Regions from separate parts of the Shewanella sp. FDAARGOS_354 genome, predicted to be linked through region 1. Evidence: predicted binding sites of a transcription regulator. Region 1 holds the regulator's gene; the other holds the start of a gene.
The links. The regulator sigma-54, encoded in region 1, starts transcription at its own class of promoters, with help from an activator protein. The targets are predictions, from matches to a motif close to GTTGGCACGNNNNTNGNNT.
Positions count from the first base shown of each region.

Region 2: a site for sigma-54 is predicted at 2,695-2,713, ahead of CEQ32_RS20730 (nitric-oxide reductase large subunit). Genes of this name have one in related genera too.

Region 1 is NZ_CP022089.2:4,402,239-4,410,089, reverse strand. It holds gene lptA (lipopolysaccharide transport periplasmic protein LptA) at 1-279, shown strand, start outside; gene lptB (LPS export ABC transporter ATP-binding protein) at 276-1,007, shown strand; gene CEQ32_RS19830 (RNA polymerase factor sigma-54) at 1,114-2,589, shown strand; gene hpf (ribosome hibernation promoting factor) at 2,618-2,905, shown strand; gene ptsN (PTS IIA-like nitrogen regulatory protein PtsN) at 2,908-3,351, shown strand; gene rapZ (RNase adapter RapZ) at 3,348-4,202, shown strand; gene CEQ32_RS19810 (HPr family phosphocarrier protein) at 4,189-4,464, shown strand; gene mgtE (magnesium transporter) at 4,654-6,018, shown strand; gene CEQ32_RS19800 (molybdate ABC transporter substrate-binding protein) at 6,095-6,922, opposite strand; gene CEQ32_RS19795 (OmpA family protein) at 7,140-7,832, opposite strand.
Region 2 is NZ_CP022089.2:4,602,599-4,610,449, forward strand. It holds gene norR (nitric oxide reductase transcriptional regulator NorR) at 1-176, opposite strand, end outside; gene CEQ32_RS20730 (nitric-oxide reductase large subunit) at 365-2,650, opposite strand; gene CEQ32_RS20735 (potassium/proton antiporter) at 3,271-4,989, shown strand; gene CEQ32_RS20740 (hypothetical protein) at 5,026-5,391, shown strand; gene CEQ32_RS20745 (LpxL/LpxP family Kdo(2)-lipid IV(A) lauroyl/palmitoleoyl acyltransferase) at 5,612-6,538, opposite strand; gene hldE (bifunctional D-glycero-beta-D-manno-heptose-7-phosphate kinase/D-glycero-beta-D-manno-heptose 1-phosphate adenylyltransferase HldE) at 6,641-7,851, shown strand, end outside.

The DNA.
Region 1 (7,851 bases):
CTTGATGATGGCCGCCCTGCATCTGCTAGCGCCAAAGAGATTCGCTATGAAATGGCCACTCGGACGTTGACCCTAACTGGTACAGCGACCCTAGACCAAGCGGGTAGTCAAGTTACAGGCAATTTAATTCGTTACGATATTATTCAGCAAAAACTGATCGCCGAAAGTAGCGGCAATGGTGATGATCGCGTAATTACCATTATTCAACCTGATAATTATCAGGAAGAACTCAAAAATACACCAACAGATAAACCTGTGAAAAAACAGGATTCTAAATGACCCAAATCACCTTAAAAGCACAGAATCTCGCCAAGAGTTATAAGAGTCGTCAGGTTGTCAAAGATGTCAGCCTGACGGTCAAAACGGGTCAAGTCGTCGGCCTACTCGGCCCTAACGGCGCGGGCAAAACCACCACCTTTTACATGGTCGTGGGCTTAGTTAAAAGCGATAAAGGCCATATCTTTATCGACGATGATGATTTAACCGCCGATCCTATGCATCTGCGTGCCCGCAAAGGTATTGGTTACCTACCACAGGAAGCGAGTATCTTTCGTAAATTAACCGTACACGACAACATCATGGCGGTACTGCAAACCCGTAAAGAGCTCAATAGTGACCAGCGCGAAGAAGCACTAGAGCAACTGCTAGAAGAGTTCCATATCACCCATATTCGTGACAGCCAAGGCATGTCCTTATCGGGCGGTGAACGTCGACGCGTCGAAATTGCCCGCGCCTTAGCGGCCAACCCCAAGTTTATTCTGCTTGATGAGCCCTTTGCGGGCGTTGATCCGATCTCCGTTATCGATATCAAGAAAATTATCGAGCAGCTTAAGAGCCGAGGCCTTGGTGTACTGATCACTGACCACAATGTGCGCGAGACCTTAGACGTCTGTGAACATGCTTACATTGTGAGTCACGGTAATCTTATTGCCGAGGGCACACCCGCAGAGATCTTAGACAATCAGCAAGTTAGGGCTGTGTACTTAGGTGAACAATTCAGGCTATAGTTACTAAAACAAAGCTAATAAGCCTTGAATTTGAGAGCGCTAGGCTCCATCCATATGATATCAAGCGACCTAAACTCACAATAATAACCTAGGGATCAGCGGTAACATGAAAGCGTCACTCCAGCTCAAACTGGGTCAACAGTTAACCATGACGCCACAACTTCAGCAGGCCATTCGCCTGCTGCAACTGTCGTCATTGGAACTGCAACAAGAAATCCAGCAAGCCTTAGATTCTAATCCTCTTCTCGAGCTGGAAGAGGAGCAATTTGACGCGCCTAGCGAACGTAAGCAAGATATCGCCGATACCGACTTTAGCGAAACGACTGCCCAGCCACAGGAACAAGATAATTCCACCGTGGACATTGCCGAGTCGCTGACCAAAGAATCTCTGCCCGAAGAGTTACCCATGGATACCACTTGGGATGAAGTCTTTACCGCATCGCCAAACTCAGGTTCTGGCGCCAGCCGTGAAGATGACATGCCCTTCCAAGGGGAAACTAGCGAGGGGTTGTACGAACATTTAGAATGGCAAAAAAACCTCACACCCTTCTCTGAAACCGATTTAGCCATTGCCACCGCGATTATTGATGCCATTGACGATCAAGGTTATCTCACTCAAAGCACTGAAGATATCCTCGAAGCCATGGGCAATCCCGAGATTGAACTCGACGAAGTCGAAGCCGTGCTCAAGCGTATTCAACACTTCGACCCTGTTGGTGTCGCGGCAAGGGATTTAAGCGAATGTTTACTGATCCAGCTATCTCATTTTTCGCCTGATACCCCTCACATCGAAAACGCCCGCATGTTGATCAAAGATCATTTAGATCTGATCGCCGCTCGCGACTTTAGGCTGTTAATGCGTAAGACCAAACTGAAAGAGGACGAGTTAAGGGACAGTATTGCGCTGATCCAAACCTTGAACCCTCGTCCCGGTTTACTCATCACCCCTGTCGATGAAGAATATGTGATCCCCGATGTATCGGTGTCGAAGAAAAACGGCCGTTGGGTGGTCGAATTAAACCCTGACTGCATGCCAAAAATCAACGTAAATCAGCAATATGCAGCAATGGCCCGAAGTTCAAAAAATCAAGCTGATAGCCAATTTATTCGTGGCCATCTGCAAGAAGCCAAGTGGTTTATTAAAAGCCTTGAAAGCCGTAACGAAACACTGCTCAAGGTGGCAAACTGTATAGTGCAATATCAACAGGGTTTCTTCGAATATGGCGAAGAAGCCATGAAACCTATGGTCCTAAACGATATCGCCGAGGCGGTAGAGATGCATGAGTCCACCATTTCACGGGTGACGACTCAAAAATACATGCATACCCCAAAAGGACTTTTTGAACTAAAATATTTCTTCTCAAGCCACGTCGGGACGGATGATGGCGGTGAGTGCTCATCCACAGCAATCAGAGCTTTCATTAAGAAACTGGTTGCAGCGGAAAACCAGAAAAAACCATTAAGCGACAGCAAGATGGCTCAACTTCTGGCAGAACAGGGAATTAACGTTGCGCGCAGAACCATTGCGAAGTACCGAGAAGCGATGCTTATTCCCCCTTCCAATCAGCGTAAAAGTTTATAGCCTATTGTGAGTATCGGAGGACGTTTCTATGCAAATAAACCTAAGTGGACACCATATCGAGATTACTGAATCGTTACGGGCATATGTTGAGGAAAAGTTTTCAAAACTTGAACGTCATTTCGAACAGATCAATAATGTGCACGTTGTGCTCAATGTTGAGAAAATGCAACAGATTGCCGAAGCGAGAATCAACCTCACCGGTGGTGAAGTCTTCGCGACTTCAGAGCATGCAGATATGTATGCTGCCATAGACGTCCTGATTGATAAACTTGATCGTCAGGTTATTAAACACAAAGAGAAGTTAACAAAACACTAGCAATGGAACTTCGTACCATACTGCGGCCGGAGTGCACAACCTGCGCCACTCCGGGCAGTAAGAAAAAGGTACTGGAACTCATCAGCGACTTAGCCGCTGCCCAGTACCCCACCCTCTCATCTCAAGAGATCTTCGAAAGCCTCGTGGCGCGCGAAAAGATGGGTAGCACAGGTATAGGTAACGGTATCGCCATTCCACATGGTCGATTAACCGATATAACACAACCCATAGCGATATTGATAAAATGTGAGGAGCCGATAGCCTTTGATGCTATCGATAAACAACCCGTCGATATTTTATTTGCACTACTCGTGCCTGCCGACCAATGTCAGCAGCACCTAAGTACCTTGTCATGCATGGCTGAAAAGCTCAGTGACAAGCAAATATTAAAACAATTGCGCAAGACGCATGATGAAACGGAACTCTATCAGGTAATCATTGGATGAAACTGGTCATAGTGTCAGGGCGTTCAGGCTCAGGCAAATCGGTCGCACTTAGAGTGCTTGAAGATCTCGGCTACTATTGTGTCGATAATTTGCCTTTGCCTTTGATTGGCAGTTTGCTTGAACAGCTCAAAGGCAGTAACGATCTCGTTGCTATCAGTGTTGACGTGCGCAATTTACCAGAGCAAGACAAAGTGCTGGTTAAACAGCTTGCCAGCCTGCCTACGGGCACTGAACTCACCAGCTTCTTCTTAAACTCCAGCGATAAAGTGTTGCTCAAACGCTACAGTGAAACGCGGCGCTTACATCCCTTATCTAAGAGCCGAGTGTCACTGCAAGAAGCCATCAAGCTTGAAGGCAAATTGCTCGAGCCGCTGTCACAGCAGATGGATCACTATATAGATACCTCGAATCTGAATATCTATGAACTCAGCGACCAAGTGCGGCAAATACTCCTTGGCAGTGTCGATAAGGAACTGGTGATCAACTTCGAGTCCTTCGGTTTTAAGCATGGTATGCCGACCGAAGCTGACTTTATGTTTGATGTGCGCTTTTTGCCAAATCCCCATTGGGAACCGGAGCTTAGACCTCTCACCGGTTTAGATGAACCCGTAGCGGAGTTTTTAAATCGCCAGCCACTGGTGAATAAGTTCATCTGGCAAATCGAGAATTTGCTCGAAACCTGGTTGCCCCATTTAGAGCGCAATAATCGTAGCTATCTCACGATTGCGATTGGTTGCACAGGTGGCCAACACCGCTCAGTCTATGTAGCTGAGCAACTAGCTAAACGTTTTAGTAATGGCAAACATAAAGTCAATGCGCGCCATCGAGAGTTGAGCCATGCCAAAACTTGAGCGCCAAGTCACCATCTGCAATAAACTCGGCTTACATGCCCGCGCCGCCACAAAGCTCGTAGTGCTTGCTTCTGAGTTTGATGCCAGCATTACGCTGATCCAAGGTGAAAAACAGGCCTCTGCCGCCAGTGTATTGGGTTTACTCATGCTCGAGACGGGCATGGGTAAAACCATCACCCTCATCGCCGAAGGCCCGGATGCCGAGCCTGCACTTAATGCCATTTGTGCCCTTATCGACGCTAAGTTTGACGAAGCCTGCTGATGGTATCATCTCGATGATCCCTGCCGGTATTCAGTATCCTGTTTGGTTTTGATTTCAGCACCTTATACCAGTAAAACACATTTGTGACTCGACGCCCTCCCGTGCGCTAAATTACAATGTACTGCTGCGCTTTGGCTTAAGTCCTCAATAGCTAAACGCCAACCCATCCACCGCCGCCATGGAGGAAACATGCCTGTAGAAGCCTCAGACAGTTTACAAGCCGAACACCGTCTCGACCAACTGAGTCAAGCCCTCAACAGTGGTATGTTTGTGCATGTCAGGCAAATGCTACAAAATATGGCGCCGTCAGATATCGCATTGATTTTAGAATCGTCACCTCCCAAAGCTCGGCAAGTGTTATGGCAACTCGTCGATCAAGATCAGCTCGGGGATATTCTCGATGAACTCAGCGAAGAGTTAAAAGACCCGCTGATCAGCACCATGAGTCCAGAGCGAGTCGCCAAGGCTACCGCCAGCATGGATACGGACGATCTGGCTTATATTCTGCGAAGCCTGCCAGATACTGTGTATAAACAAGTATTACAGTCGATGAGTCTGCAAAACCGGCAGCGAGTCGAGCAAGCGCTCTCTTATCCCGATGAGACCGCAGGCAGCCTAATGAACACAGATACTGTGACCTTAAGACCCGATGTCAATATCGATGTGGTACTGCGTTATTTGCGCCAACGGGGCAACCTGCCCGACACTACCGATACTTTATACGTGGTGGATAAACACGATCGCGTGCTTGGTGGGGTCAAACTTGCGGATCTGCTCACCTGCGATCCCAATACTCATATCAGCAGCATTATCGATACCGATATCGAGAGCATTCCCGTGGGCATGTCCGACAGTGAAGTGGCACAACTGTTCGAGCGCCATGACTGGGTGTCAGCGCCCGTGGTCGATAGTGAGGGCAAGTTGCTCGGCCGGATCACCATCGATGACGTGGTGGATGTTATCCGTGAAGACGCCGAGCACTCTATGATGGGGATGGCGGGGATGGACGATGATGAAGACACCTTCGCCCCAGTACTCAAAAGTACCTTCCGCCGTTCGCTCTGGCTCACTATCAACCTATTTGCGGCTCTGCTGGCGGCCTCTGTCAGCAATATGTTTGAGGGCACTATTGAACAGTTTGCCACGATTGCGATTTTAATGACGATTGTACCGAGCATGGGCGGCGTCGCAGGTAATCAAACCTTGGCCCTAGTAATCCGCGGGATAGCCCTAGGCCATATTGGCCAAAGTAATGCCCGCTGGCTGATAGGCAAAGAGCTAGCTATTGGCTTTTTGAATGGCTTAATGTGGTCGATGTTAGTGTTTATCGCGGTATTAGTTTGGAAAGATGATATGGCGCTTGCCAGCCTGATTGGCGGTGCAATGCTCATCAATATGACAGTCGCAGGACTAGCAGGCGCCAGTATTCCGCTGATCTTAAAGCGCTTAAAAGTAGATCCGGCGTTAGCGGGCGGTATGGTGCTCACCACAGTCACCGATGTGATAGGTCTGTTTGCCTTCTTAGGATTAGCGACTTTATATTTAATGCACTAGCACTGGCCCAAGCCTTGCTAAAGCGAGCAACAAAAATGGCGCTATTTCGCGCCATTTTTAATGAGTCCATTAGACATTATTTTTTAGGCGGCTGAAAACCATAACTGCTCAAAATTGCCTGTCCTTCAGGGGATAAAATAAACTCGGCTAAAGGTGCGGCTGCACTATTAGCATCCTTTAACACCAATAGGCCATAGTCGGCGCCAATGGCTAACTCTGGCGGTAAATCGATAATCTTAAGGCTCGGCACTTCTTTTTGTGCCAGCACCGCATTGGTGCAATAGGTTAAGAACACATCCGCCTGCTTATTTTCCATCACCCAAGCATAGGGATTACGATCCTTGGGCGGTTTAGCACTCTCAGGCCCACCAGTTAGCTGCATGGCTTTGGTTTCTAATATAGTTTTCGCATTGGGTTTTAAAGCCTCGGCTTTCGCAAACACTGCCCAAGCGTAGTCGCCAGCGGGATCGGCTTTTGGCGTTGATGTACCAAGCTTAATTTGCGACGCGAGCAGGGTGTCTAATAAGTTCGCGCTAGTGAGTGGCACTTCCGCTTGAGCAATGGCGCAGAGCTGGTTACGGGCAAACATTTGCACCTGTTGACCCACTCCCGCATCGACTAAGGCCTGCGGGTGTTTCATATTCGCCGAGGCAAAAATATCAACCCGCTCCCCCTCTTGGATCCGCTTAAGCAATAAACCCGAAGGCGCATACTGTGCCGCCACATTAGCTTGGGATTTCGCTTGGTAAGCCGCAATAATATCGTTCATCGCCGCCTTTAAACTGCCCGCGGCTCTTAGTTCAATAGGGGCTGTCGCCTCAGTGTTTATTGGCGCACCTTGTACCATCCCTGCCATCACTGTAGTCCCTAAACTGAATGCCAGTACTAAGCCCTGTTTTGCCATAATTGCTCTCCTTTGGCTCTGCGAAATAGTTATCCTAATTTAACTAACTACATACAAAACGGGAAAATACCGGCAGGATCAAGTCGAATACTCGCCTGATAAGCCCCAATAGAGATGATTGCGGACAAGATCACTCAAGATAGATAACGGAAGGACAATTTGTCCCTTACGATAAAATAAAAAGTCGCCCGCAGGCGACTTTAACCTTGATGAATGATTATTGACCCGTTGGGGTCAACACTATCTCCACACGACGGTTTTGCGCGCGTCCCTCGGCACTAGCATTGGATGCAATTGGACTCGATTCACCCATTCCCTTAGACTTTACGCGAGCGGAAGCCACGCCTTTACTCATCAAGTAGTTCCCTACTTCGCTGGCTCGTACCTGCGATAAACGTAAATTGTATGAATCTGAGCCGCTGCTGTCGGTATAACCCAACACGTTAAGTTGGGTTTTACTATACTCCTTCGCCACCAGCGCAACAGAGTTCAGTACCCGCTTAGCACCCTCACTCAGCTCGGTTTGATCCACACCAAAAGTCACTTCATTTGGCATATTAAGAATAATATTGTCACCACTGCGAGTTACGCTAACTCCCGTGGAAGCGAGTTGTTGGCGTAATTTGGTTTCTTGTACGTCCATATAGTAGCCAATACCACCTCCTAGGGCGGCGCCAGAGGCTGCACCAATTAAAGCTCCTTTACCGCGGTCACTCTTACTTGACGAGGCTACACCAACGGCAGCTCCAGCAACGGCACCAATTAGCGCCCCCGTAGTCGCTTTTGCCGTTTGTTGTTCGTTGGTATAGGGGTTGACAGTCGAACAGCCTGAGGCAATCAAGGCGCTAGCCATAACCACAATAGCAAGCTTAGATGCTGGCAATGATTTAATCAGAGAAGGCTTCATCATTATGACCTCATAACATGAT
Region 2 (7,851 bases), 200 kb from region 1:
AAACCATCGATGGCGAGTGGGGTAAAATACTGACCATGAAACGTGAGTAGCGCAGCGGCATCACAGTGTAAGTTTTCTCTAACGGTATTGAGCAGCCGTGAGAAGCGGTCTCTATGGGCTAAACCTGAGGTGATATCGAGGGCGATACGGGTAAGATCGGTTTGACTAAGGGCCATAAAAACTCCAGCAGCTAGATTACCCTGATTTATACCATTGATTGTTATATTGACACATGTAGTTTAAACACGACTAACAGCAAAATGCATGCAGGAATGACTCTCCGTAACGTAGCTGCTAGAGATTAGGCAACCAAGGTGCCAGCAATGGCACCTTGGTGTGGGACTAACCGGTTTTTAGTCTCGTGTTAGTGGTCTGGTAATAATTGCTCCCCTTGTAACTTTGCAGGTTTATTCAGGGCCTTTCTAATTAAGTCAAATAAGAAGGTGCCCATTAAGAGACCACCGATACTGAAGATGACATCCCCAAACATGCGCATCCAAACCAGCCTTTCAACCAGCGGACTATGGATCACTTCTGGCGAGCGGGCGAACCAATATCCATGGTCGATGACCGCAAAAAACTGCGTAATCCCTACGGGTAATAATGACATGAACACCATAGCCGCTAGGCCAATATTGAGGCTCCAGAAGGCACCTTTGAGCATTTTGTCATTCCACTGCATATTGCCAGTTAGACCGCGCAGACAGAAAAGCATTAGTCCCATGCCGAGCATGCCATAAACCCCCATAAAGGCGGCGTGACCATGTGTGGCAGTGGTATTTAACCCTTGAATGTAATAGAGCGAGATTGGTGGATTGATTAAGAAGCCTAGCATACCGGCACCGACCAAGTTCCAAAACGCGGTAGCCACAAAGAACATAATCGCCCAGTGATAACGTTGCATCCAGCCACTGGCTTTACGCAGGCGGTAGGTTTCCATGGCTTCAAAACCAATAATAGCGAGGGGAACAACTTCTAAGGCGGAGAAGATGGCGCCCCAAGCGATCACCGAGGTCGGTGTGCCAGTAAAGTAGAGGTGGTGTAGGGTGCCAATCAAACCACCGGTTAAGAAGATCACCGTTGTAAATAACACTGCACCGTTAGCACTACGGCCGCGGATTAACCCTAAACGTACTAACATCAAGGCGATAACGGCGGTGGCAAAGGTTTCGAAGAAGCCCTCAACCCACAGATGTACTACCCACCAACGCCAGTATTCTGCAATCGCTAAGTTGGAGTGTTTGCCCATAAAGAGGCCAGCGCCATAGAACAAACCAATTGCGACGCAGGAGGCATAGAGTACCCAAATAACAGGGCGCATCTCGCCTTGAACTTTGAGGGCGGGTTTGATGGCGGCGGTGACTAGGGCGAGCCAAATCAATAATCCAACGAGGAGTAAGATTTGCCATACTCGACCAAGATCTATGTATTCATATCCTTGATGACCAAAGAGAAAGTTCATATCGAGGTCAAAATACTGTTGTACCCCAATCCATTCGCCCGCCATTGAACCGAGCACAACCACCACTAAGGCTACCCAGAGTACGTTAACGCCTATTCGTTGATATTTGGGTTCATGGCCCGATAACGCAGGAGCAATATACAGCCCTGTACCTAACCAAGCAGTTGCGATCCAAAATACGGCTAATTGGGTGTGCCAAGTACGCGTTACTGAATAGGGGAGTATTTCCGCAATAGGTAAACCATAAAACTCTTGGCCTTCTACCGCATAGTGAGCGGTAATGCCTCCGAGTAAAATTTGCAGTAAAAAGAGACCTATCGCCGTAATGAAGTATTTGCCGACGGCTTTTTGTGAAGCGGTTGGTTTAGTGAAAAACAGCGGGTCTTGTTCCGACGGCTTAGGCAGACTTTCGTGCTTACCGCTGGCATGGTGCCATAGCAATCCACCAATACCCGCTATCAGGGTCACGATACTGAGTATCGACCAGACAATATTATCCGAGGTGGGAGTATTGCCTAATTGAGGATCGAACGGCCAGTTATTGGTGTAGGTATAGGGTGCATCTGGGCGTTCAGTGATGGCAGCCCAAGCCCCCCAAAACAGGAACGCATTAAGTTGTTCACGGCGAGTAACATCGGGCACTGTGCCCTCTTTCATGGCGTATTGTTCGCGTAGTGAACTGAGTTTAGGGTCATCACCAAACAAGGATAAATAGTGTTGATTAACCGTGCGAATTGCTTCTACCCGTGTGGTCGATAGCCTAATAAGCTGAGTGCCATCGATCTGTTGTTCAACACTGTTATGGCGTAAATCATCCCTTAATGCTTGTTCAAGCCCCGCTTTTTCTTGGGAACCTAGTTGCTCGAAAGGCGTTTGATATTGTTGCTTGGCGCGCAGGTCGAGCCAAGCTTGGGCTTCTCTGTGTAACCAGTCTGCGGTCCAATCGGGGGCGACATAGGAGCCATGTCCCCAAATCGAACCGAGTTGATGGCCGCCCATTGAGCGCCATACTAATTGACCTTGTTCTATATCATTTTCACTAAAGATAACTTGGCCATTCACATCGACAAATGCACTGGGAATGGGTGGTTTTTCTCGATAAATTTCACTGCCTACGCTCAGTAGTACAGTAAATGAGGCAATCAACACTAATAATAGTGCTATAGCGGTGAGTTTTTGTTTGCTCATAAATCCCCTTAATCCAACGTCATTTTGATACCTGTAATTTGCTATTGCGCAATATGTGCCAAGTATTTTTGTTATTGAAAATAAAGGAAAAAAATTTAATTTAAATTCTTAATGGTGTCTTTTTGATAGCAATAAAAATTGTCATAATGACATTAATTGTCTTTATGACAGTCATTGGTGGGCCAATGTTGATAACACAATGAACTATTCAATTTAATGTGGTCTTTCAAGGTATTGCGGCGATAAATATAGTTAGGTATATGTTTTTATCGATATAGTGTCTTTTTATATGGTTATCGATATTTTTTTGATTAAAAATGGAAAGTTTGTGTCGGATTTATTTTTTAAAGAACTTGATAAATATAAGCTTTATTTTGTTTATGTTTATGGTTTGATGTTCAGGTTGTATTTGTCTTTTTATGTGTTTTTATCTGAAAATTAGCCTAAAGTTACTGTTGATGATTATTTTAGTGTAGATGATTGAAATTTAATATTTAAAACTCCAATAATCTGCATTTTTTATGCTAGTATAGAAACACTGAAATTTTTAATTGAGTCATTTTTAATCTAGGTGTTTTTGCTATCGTTTAGCTGAGCCAGCAGCATTTAAGGAGGCATGTGTGGATGCAGATTCCATCAATAGTTTTTTTCTGATCGGTGCCTTACTTACTGCCGTGAGTGTTTTGCTTAGTCCCATGTCATCCCGTCTTGGGATTCCTATCTTATTAATTTTCCTCGCCGTAGGTATTCTTGCTGGTGAAGATGGTCCCGGCGGTATTCTCTTCGATGATTATTCAACCGCTTATCTTGTCAGTAACTTAGCCTTAGCCATTATTTTGCTCGATGGCGGTATGCGCACTCGGGTCGCGAGCTTCAGGGTCGCACTGTGGCCTGCGTTATCCTTGGCAACCTTTGGGGTGGCGATCACCACCAGTATCACAGGCATTATGGCTGCGTGGCTATTTGACTTACATTGGCTACAAGGTTTGCTGGTGGGAGCGATTGTCGGCTCTACCGATGCGGCGGCGGTATTCTCACTGTTAAAGGGACGCAGCCTTAATGAGCGGGTTGGAGCAACGCTGGAAATCGAATCGGGTAGTAACGACCCTATGGCGGTATTTTTAACTGTCACCTTGATTGCCATTCTCGGCAATGTCGATGCCGAGCTATCTGCAAGCTTTATGCTGATTAGCTTTATTAAACAATTTGGGCTGGGAATTTTATTAGGCTTGGGTGGTGGCTGGCTGCTATGGAAATTAGTGAACTTAAGTCAACTCGCTGAAGGTCTATATTCGATTCTCGTGCTCAGTGGCGGCCTTATTATTTACGCTGCATCGAACAAGTTAGGTGGCAGTGGCATTCTGTCGATTTACTTAGTTGGCTTATTCCTCGGTAATAAGCCAACTCGTGGACGTCATGCGATATTAAACGTATTGGATGGAATGACTTGGGTGAGTCAAATCGGTATGTTCCTCGTCTTGGGACTACTCCTAACCCCCTCGGATCTATTAGATATTTGGCTGCCGGGCTTAGCACTGGCCTTTGGGATGATCCTGTTTGCCAGACCTTTAGCGGTATGGCTAAGTTTGCTGCCATTTAAGAGTTTTAGCAGCCGTGACCGCTGGTTTATCTCTTGGGTTGGGCTTCGTGGTGCCGTGCCGATTATTTTAGCGGTATTCCCAATGATGGCCGGGCTTCCTGGGGCTCAATTGTATTTTAACTTGGCCTTTTTTGTGGTGTTAGTCTCTCTGCTAGTCCAAGGGGCGTCACTGACTACGGCTGCACGCTTAGCAAAGGTAGAATTGCCCCCAAAGCCTTTGCCCGTTTCGCGTTCGGGGGTTGAAATTTACCCGAGCAGCGAATGGGAAGTGTTTGTCTATCGTTTGAGTGAAAGTAAGTGGTGTATTGGTGAACCGCTAAAACGCTTAGCAATGCCCGATGGTACTCGCATTGCGGCAGTATTTCGCAATAATAGGTTATTGCATCCTTCGGGAAGTACGTGCTTAGAGGCGGGTGATATTCTGTGCGTACTCGGGCAGGAAAAGAGCCTTGAAGCATTGAGTAACCTCTTTAGCCAAGCCCCTGAAACCAAGGAGGTTCCACGTTTCTTTGGTGACTTCTTTATCGATACCGAGGTTAAATTGGCGGATCTTGCACCTATCTATGGCTTAACATTAGACGATGAAACTGGCGGCATGACTGTTGCTGATTTAGTTGCTTTAGAGTTAGGTGCGCATCCAGTACTTGGAGACCAGTTTCAATGGCAATCACTCCATTGGGTCGTCGCGGGACTCTATGAAGGCAAAGTCACCAATGTGGGTATTCGCTTACCGGCGTAGGCTTAACTAAATCAGTGTTTAAAGACCTCTTGTTAGGTGACAGAGTTACCCATGATCAACAAATTACTACTATCGATCGCAGCATTTTTAATCCTTGGCGGAGTCGCATTGGTCTATTTGGCTGCGCTACATGTGACAACGCCAAGGTTTATCGTAAAAAATGAAGCCAGTGTTCCTGTTAACGTTACGGCTCATTGGAGAGATAAAATTAAGGATCTTGGCGAGCTTTCACCAGACACCATTATTGAGTTTGAAGTTACTGATGAAGCTACAATGGAATTTAAAGCCTTATACTCAAATGGGCGAATTACTTCCAGTTTTCCCGCGGTTTACTTTACCTCTGGTATTGTAACTATTGCGGTTGTCACAGATTCCTCTGTAGAGGTTAGTACTCAGCAATGATCCAATTACCTAACAAGGCAATTAAAAATCGCCCACCAAAGGTGCTGGCTGAACTTGCTTAGGCTCGCCTTTTATTGCGGCGTTTTAGTGCTTAATATGCAATTTTCTTAGCTCAACTTTATCGCCTAAAGATGCAAAAGATATAAACAAAATGCCAAGCGATTGCTTGGCATTTTGTATTCTCTTTTAAGCGATTATCTCGATGTGATTAACCAAAAGCTTACTTATATAAGGACTTATCCGTTGGATCCGGGCGCGTCTTAAAGCGGCGATGGAGCCACATATATTGAGCACGATTTTTATCGATAATCTGTTCAATAATTTTGTTACCACGGATGGCATCGGCGACTTCGTCTTCACCTGGGAAATTATCTAATGGAGGCATGATTTCAATCCGGTAGCCCGTATCTCCTTCTGTGCGCTCAACAAAGAAGGGTAATACCTTGGCCTTACCTAACTTTGCCAGCGTGGTTGCGCCAGTAATAGTGGCGGCATCGGGCACGGCATAAAACGGAATAAACACTGCACTAGAGCGGCCAAAGTCTTGGTCAGCGGTATACCAAATCACATCGGGGTTACGTAAACAGCGTACCATTTGGCGTAGATCGCGTTTCGGCACTAAGGCTTTATTCGAACGTAATCGACCTTTCACTTGCAGGTATTCCATCACGGGATTGTTATGTGGGCGGTACACCCCAACACCGGGTTGGAATTGACCAAAAATACGTGCGCCCATTTCCAGTGGTAAGCAGTGCACTGCAAACAGTATCACCCCATGGCCAGCGTTCAAGGTGTCTTGAACGTATTCTTTGCCGGTTATCTGCATATGTTGTTGGATTTTTTCATCAGACCACCACCAAGCATTAATGGTATCGAAAATCGCTTTGCCCGTTTCTTCAAAGTTGCGGGTGAGGAGCGCTTCTCGCTCGGCCTCTGGCATATCCGGGAAGCAGAGGGTTAAATTTCGGCGCGCGGTATGGGTTCTACTGGCCGCAAGTGCCTTGACTAATCGGCCCATGCCTTTGCCTAATTTCATCTGCCATGATAGAGGCAGCACTTGGGTAATCCGCATCACTAACACCCCAAACCACATGGGCCAGTGTTTCGGATGATATAAAGATGATGAAAACTCAGCTTTCTCGACCACAAAAATACTCACTACTTTTGAAAATTACTGCTTATTCTAACTCATCTTTTGCTGAAAATTAGGTACAATCACGGTTTAATTTCTGCAACTGATAAGAGCGCTATGAAGGTTTCTCTGCCAGCATTTGAAAAAGCCAAAGTATTAGTCGTCGGCGATGTGATGTTAGATCGCTACTGGGTTGGGCCTACGGGACGTATTTCCCCCGAGGCGCCAGTGCCCGTGGTGAAGATTAACCAAGTCGAAGATAGACCGGGCGGGGCGGCTAACGTGGCGCTGAATATTGCGACCTTAGGTGGCCAAGTACAATTGGCGGGCTTAGTGGGCAATGATGATACGGCTAAGGCGTTAACGCTTGGCGTACAAGCACTTGGGGTTGAACCACAATGGTTGAATATTGCTGACAAACCGACCATTACCAAGCTTAGGGTTTTATCGCGCAATCAACAGCTTATTCGCCTCGACTTTGAAGAGTCCTTCGATAAGCAGGATAGTGCGCGCTTACTTAAGCAGTCTGAAGCCTTACTCGATTCGGTCGATGTGGTCGTGCTATCGGATTATGCGAAGGGCGCTATCGATAAGCCGCAGGATTTTATCGCGCTGGCTCGTTCCAAAGGCGTAAAAGTACTGGTTGACCCTAAGGGTTCCGATTTTAGCCGTTATCATGGCGCCTCGCTCATCACACCGAATATGAGTGAATTTGAGGCCGTGGTTGGCGCGGTAACCTCTGAAGCAGATCTACTCGAAAAGGCTCGCGGATTACTGAACAAGTACCAGTTCGACGCTATCTTAGTCACTCGCTCTGAAAAAGGTATGACCTTAGTGACGGCCAATGCCCCTGAATTACACATCCCAACAGTCGCCCGTGAGGTGTATGACGTAACGGGTGCTGGCGATACTGTGATTTCAGCTTTAGCGACGTCTCTAGCCGCGGGTGCTGAGTTACCGCAGGCCTGTGCGATTGCCAATACTGCCGCTGGCGTTGTGGTGGGTAAACTGGGTACTTCTACGGTTTCTCGTATTGAGTTGATTGAGGCCCTAGCACTGCATCACGGTGAATCTGGCTTTGGGGTAGTGAGTGAAGATCAACTTGCTTACGCCCTAGAGCAAGCCAAATTACGTGGTGAGCGAGTGGTGATGACCAACGGTTGCTTCGATATTCTGCACGCGGGACACGTCAGTTACCTCAAGCAAGCCAAAGCCTTAGGCGACAGATTGATCGTGGCCGTGAATGACGATGCCTCAGTCAAACGCTTAAAAGGCGAAGGTCGCCCAGTTAATCAAGTGGATAGACGTATGGCGGTGTTGGCAGGATT